DNA from 2 places in the Psychrobacillus sp. FSL W7-1457 genome. Region 2 is predicted to be linked to the other one. Evidence: riboswitches for the same ligand, from Rfam matches in the RefSeq annotation. Region 2 holds a riboswitch; the other holds the start of a gene.
The links. Region 2 has a riboswitch for S-adenosylmethionine ahead of NSQ95_RS08565 (MetQ/NlpA family ABC transporter substrate-binding protein). Riboswitches for the same ligand answer to the same signal wherever they lie in the genome.
Positions count from the first base shown of each region.

Region 1: another riboswitch for S-adenosylmethionine. It lies ahead of NSQ95_RS01025 (PLP-dependent transferase); the one in region 2 lies ahead of NSQ95_RS08565 (MetQ/NlpA family ABC transporter substrate-binding protein).

Region 1 is NZ_CP151993.1:191,456-194,613, forward strand. It holds gene NSQ95_RS01015 (YdcF family protein) at 50-637, opposite strand; gene NSQ95_RS01020 (glycerol-3-phosphate acyltransferase) at 656-1,297, opposite strand; SAM riboswitch class I at 1,442-1,558, shown strand; gene NSQ95_RS01025 (PLP-dependent transferase) at 1,680-2,972, shown strand; gene NSQ95_RS01030 (homoserine dehydrogenase) at 3,097-3,158, shown strand, end outside.
Region 2 is NZ_CP151993.1:1,795,316-1,798,473, forward strand. It holds gene NSQ95_RS08560 (ATP-binding cassette domain-containing protein) at 1-694, opposite strand, end outside; gene NSQ95_RS08565 (MetQ/NlpA family ABC transporter substrate-binding protein) at 890-1,699, opposite strand; SAM riboswitch class I at 1,793-1,907, opposite strand; gene NSQ95_RS08570 (pyridoxal phosphate-dependent aminotransferase) at 2,089-3,158, opposite strand, start outside.

The DNA.
Region 1 (3,158 bases), 1.6 Mb from region 2:
GGGAGGAAGGGCAGCGTAGCTACTCTTCTTTTTAATCCTTCCCTTTGTTTTATTCTCCAGAGACAAAGGTTTTGAGCAAGGCTGCTCTTTCACGCAAACGCAGTTTTGCCTCTGAAATTTGTGGTGTCCTAGCAGCTACCACATCAGCATTCCATCCTATTCCTTCGGCTATAATTTTTGCGCGCTGTAAATGGAAATCACTCGTAATAATGGTGACAGAGGTAACGCTGTCAGGGAGAAGCTGTTGGGAGTATAAAAGGTTTTCATACGTAGAGGTAGATTGATCTTCTACTATGATTCGACTCTCCTTAATTCCATTCTCTACAAGATAGTTCTTCATCACTATAGCTTCCTCTATATCCTCATCTTGTCCCTGTCCTCCAGTAACAACAAGTTTTACAGCTGGATACTTTTCAGCATATTCTAGTGCTGCTTCCAAACGATAAAGAAGTGCTAGAGAAGGTATATGTCCTTTTTTTACCTTTGCCCCTAACACAATGGCATACTCATTGGAACCGTCTGCCTTAGGCTTCAACCCGTCCTCGAGCCATTTGCTTGTAAGCATCCACATACCTAATCCGCTCGATGCGATTATTATTAATGGAATGACCACAATCCACCTCTTTTTTTTGCTCATTTAACTCACTCTTTTCCTTTAAAGCGAAGGCTTCTTTTTCTTTATAACGGAGGAGATTTTTGTCTCTTCCTTTCGTAATAATCGTTGGACATTTTCTATGTGTAAGAAGGAAGCCATTAAAAATAGGAAGCCAGCTATTAAAATTGGCCCTGCTCCATCTGCTGTCCAGACAGAGGCTCCTAAAAATATGAGATAAAAAAATAAAACTCCTATCAACAAATAATCCGTTAAAAGTGTAACGCAGATTAATATAAGCAATCCTGCCAGTCCGACCGGCCAGTGTAATGCAAGTAAAACCCCGATGATGGAAGCAGTGCCTTTCCCACCTTTAAATTTTGTGAAAACTGGAAAGTTGTGTCCTAAAATAACCGCGGCACCAGCTAGATAAAGAAGTAGATCCAGCTCTGATGAACTAAACAAGCTCCACTGCTCAGAAAGTACACGTACGCCAATAATCATAATGGCACCCTTTAATATATCTATGACTCCCACTAAAACACCATACTTCCAACCAAGTACGATAGTAGCATTGGATGCTCCGGAATTATTTAGGCCTTCTTTTTTTATATTAACTCCACTCATCCATTGAGCGAGTTTAGATCCATGTAGCGAACCAATAATGTAGCCTGTTAGGAGAATGCTAACAATCCAAACAACCATTCTATGACACCCCTTATAAAATTATTCTATCTATTATATTAAACGATTAAAAAAAGAAGAAGTTTCAGAATTTTTATAAAATGACTTGACATCTAAATATATGGAGACTTATACTGTGTAACAAGATGGAATACTAATCAAATACTCTTATCAAGAGTGACTGAGGGAATAGGCCCTAAGAAGTCCGGCAACCACCAAGTTCTATAACTTGGAAAGGTGCTAAATCCTACAAATTCTTTAATAGAATTTGGAAGATAAGAGGAGGAACATGTCATCAATTTGACCCCTCTTCTTAATTGAAGAGGGGTTTTTATAGTTGTCAGTTCTATAATCCTCTCTGGCCTCCAGCATCCATCTAATCTACTAAATCGGAGGAATTCAAATGACTAATCTTCAAAAAGAAACACTTCTATTGCACGGTGGACAAACGCCTGATCCAGTGACAGGATCTAGAGCAGTACCTATTTACAAAACAACCTCATATGTATTTCAAAACACAGAGCATGCACAAAATCTATTTGCCTTGAAAGAGACTGGTAATATCTATTCCAGAATCACAAACCCAACAGTAGATGTTTTTGAACAAAGAATTGCATTACTGGAAGGAGGAACAGCAGCAGTAGCACTTTCCTCAGGAGCAGCAGCCATAGCATTTTCTATTTTGAACATTGCTGGAGCTGGAGATGAAATTATAGCTGCTGAAAACTTATACGGAGGAACTTTTAATCTATTTGCACATACACTCCCACGTTATGGGATTACAGTAAAATTCGTAGATTCCTCTGACCCAGAAAATTTCCGTAAAGCTGTTACAGAGAAAACGAAAGGCTTCTTTGCAGAAATCATTGGAAATCCAAGCTTAAATGTTCTAGACGTAGAAGCTGTTTCAAAAATTTCCAATGAAGTAGGAGTTCCATTATTAGTAGATAACACATTTGCTACACCTTTTGGTTCAAATCCTATAGAGTATGGAGCTAACGTTGTTATACATTCTGCAACGAAATGGATTGGAGGCCATGGGACAACAATTGGTGGTGTAGTAGTAGACGGAGGGAATTTCAATTGGAACTCCGATAAATTTCCGGGATTTACAGAGCCTGATGTTACTTATCATGGGCTACGTTATGGAATCGACGTACCAAATGTGGCATTTGCAATTAAGCTAAGAGTTCAGTTGCTTCGGGATTTTGGTCCTACTCTTAGCCCAGAGGCAGCATTTTCCTTTCTTCAAGGACTAGAAACACTTCACTTAAGAGTGCCAAAACATAACGAAAATGCACAGAAGATTGCAGAGTACTTAAATGCAAATGAGGAAGTGTCATGGGTTAACTACTTAGGGCTTGAAAACCATCCAACGCACGAGCTGGCTAAAAAGTATTTAAAAAATGGCTTCGGTTCTATTCTGACATTTGGAGTGAAGGGAGGCAGAGAAGCAGGCAGACAAATTATTGATAATATTGAAATTTGGTCTCATGTTGCTAATGTAGGAGACGCAAAATCCTTAATTATCCACCCGGCTTCTACTACTCACCAACAGCTTACTCCAGAGGATTTAGAAAAAACAGGCGTTACAGAGGACCTAATCCGCTTGTCTGTTGGCTTGGAGGCAGTTGAAGACTTACAAAATGCACTCGAAAAAGTACTTTTGAGAAAAACAAATGTCCTCTCTAGGTAGAATTATATTGTATAATGAATAAAAATAGTCTACAATATGTAAAATAGTCAATAAATTTATTGAAATATTACACAAGTGCGATTATTTATATTCAATTGTACAGATTCATTTTGGAGGAGACAGCATGGCAAAAATAAAAGCAGCGATTTTAGGGTTTGGAACAGTCGGCCAAGGGATTTATCATAT
Region 2 (3,158 bases):
GCTTTGTAAAAAGGTTAATCGCCGTGTTTGCTTCTACAACTTCTCCTTTTTCCATTACATACACATGATCACATATTTTTTGAATGACATTCATCTCATGGGTGATTAGTAGAATAGTGATACCCAGCTCTTTATTTATTTTTAATAACAAATCTAGTATGGAATCAGTAGTTTCAGGATCCAATGCACTTGTTGCTTCATCGCTTAATAGTACTTCGGGTTCCTGTGCAAGGGCTCTAGCTATTGCGACGCGTTGTTTTTGCCCTCCTGAAAGCTGGTTTGGATAGCTTTTATACTTATCAGATAAACCAACTATTTCTAAGTACTTTTCTACTCTACTTTTTACTTCTGCTTTGTTATAGCCGAGTAGCTTTAATGGAATGGCAATATTATCATAAACAGTTGCTGTTTTTAGAAGGTTAAATCCTTGAAAGATCATTCCTATTTTATTTCGTACCATACGTAGCTTCGCCGGGGGAAGGGGGGTAATGTTATTGCCGTTTATGTATACTTTTCCGGATGTTGGTTTCTCTAATAGATTTACACAGCGAATGAGCGTACTTTTCCCTGCACCGCTATATCCTATAACACCATGAATTTCACCTTTTTTTACGTGTATGCTTACGTTATTAACAGCCTTAACCGTACTACTTTTACTGTTGAATTCTTTTGTAATATTTTCTAAAACTATCATGAATGATCTTCCTTTCTAAAGAAACGCCGGCAGACATAGGCGATTACGCTTTTCTAGTTGTCTAGCTTCGGCGTCTTGCCCCTCGGGGTCAAATGGGAAAATACTGCGGTGGCTGTGGATCTGCCTCCTCGCATTTTCCCATTTGCCTGTCGGTGCAGACATAGACTCCTACGCTTTTCTAACTACTTTTTACTTTTACCATCCTGGTAGTGCAGAACCTTGGAATTCTTCTTCAATAAATTCTCTAACTTCGTCTGAATGGTATGCTTTAATGAATTTTTGAATGACAGGGTCATTTTCATTTTCCTTACGAACAACAATATGGTTAACGTATGGTGAATCTGCTGACTCTAACAAAATAGATTCTTCTCCAGGGTTAATACCAGCTTCCAAAGCATAATTGGAATTGATTGCTGCTGCATCGACCTCACTAAGCTGTTTTACTATTTGAGCAGCCTCTAATTCAATAAATTCAAGGTTTTTAGGATTTTCTTCAATGTCATGAATAGAAGCATTTCCTTTTTTACCTTCTTTCACTTTGATAAAACCGTTCACTTCTAATATGTCTAAAGCTCGTGCACCTTGTGTTGGATCATTTGGTAGTCCAAAGGTAGCCCCATCTGGCAATTCTTCGAAGGATGAATACTTTTCAGAATAAACGCCCATTGGAAGTAAAATAGTCTCAGCGACTGGTACTAGCTCTGTATCATTATTTTCGTTGAATGAGTCAAGAAAAGGTAGAGTTTGATAACTGTTTGCGTCTAAGCTTCCTTCAGCAAGTGCTGTGTTTGGAAGTACGAAATCTGAAAAAGCCTTTATCTCAATTTCTAGTCCGTCGCGTGCTGCAACTTCCGCAACAACCTCAGTAACTTGTTCATGTGGACCTGACGTAACGCCAATAACTAATTTATTTTCATCTAATGGTCCTGAAGTAGCATCATCACCACAAGCCGAGAGTAACCCTGTTAATAAAACACCTGATAATACTAAGCTTAATTTTTTCATCGTAATTCCTCCTGAATATGTATTAATAAAAACGAATAAATATAAAAGCCTCTCTTTCAAAAGAAAGAGAGGCACACAAATATGTATGGTCCTCTCTTATCTTCCAAAACAAAAATGTTTTGCAGGATTTAGCACCTTTCTATACTTTTTTAGTATAGATGGTTGCCGAGCTTCAACGGGCCAGTCCCTCAGCTACTCTTGATAAGAGATAATAATCTATTAAGTTTTTCGTTTTTACTATAGAAAAAATTTACTACACTGCTCTATTGAAGTCAATAGATATTTTTATATTTTTATAATTGTTTAGAAAACTTCAAATAGAGAATTATATAAATAATTATGCATAAGCAATATTTAGCAAGAAGACTGAATCAGTGTTTCAGCAACTATTAAAAAAGCTGTAGCTTTTCTATTCTTTCTACGGCTTCGACGAGTCGATCCTCATCAACTAATAGCCCCACCCGTACATAACCTTCTCCATGCTTACCGAAGCCGTTTCCAGCAGCGACTGCAACATCAGCTTTTTCTAAAAGAAGGTCTGCAAATTCCTCGCTAGTATAGCCATTTGGAACTGGAAGCCAAGCGAAGAAAGAGCCTTCTGGAGCTTTTACGTTCCAACCAATTTTTCTACATGCCTCTATGAAAATGTTTCTTCTTTTTTCATAAAGTGCTACTAATTCATCCACACATTCTTGAGAGCCATTTAATGCTTCGGCTGCTGCAGTCTGAACCGCAGGAAAGAGACTGACAAAAAGATGATCTTGTATAATATTAATAGATTCAATGATTTTAGAATTACCGACTGCAAAACCCACACGCCATCCAGCCATATTATAGGTTTTAGAGAGTGTATACATTTCAATGCCGATTTCCTTTGCGCCTTTTGCTTCTAAAAAGCTAACTGGTTTCTTTCCATCAAACCCAATACCTCCATACGCAAAGTCATGTACAACGGCTATACCATTTTCCTTCGCTAAATCTACCGTTTCTTGAAAAAATTCTGAAGTGGCAGAAGCTCCAGTTGGGTTATTTGGATAATTCAAATACATCAGTTTTGCAGCTTCTTTTTGTTCTGTAGAAAGCTGCTCGTAATCTGGAAGAAAACTATTTTCCTCTAACAGGGGCATTGTTTCAAATTGTACATTGGCTAGCCCAATACCTGATAAGTAATCTGGATAACCAGGGTCTGGAAGAAGCATTAACTCGTTATCATTCATCAAAGCTAAAGGTAGTTCAACCAAACCAATTTTAGTTCCAAATAAAATAGCGACTTCTGTATCAGGATCCAAATTTACGTTGTATTCGCGCGAATAAAAATCTACTGCTGCTTGCTTCAACTCATTTATTCCTCTGAATGGAGAATATTTATGAGATTGAGGGTTTTTAGCAGCACTTGATAATGCTTTTACAATATGATCCGGTGTGGGCTGGTCGGGATTACCTTGTCCAAGATTTATCA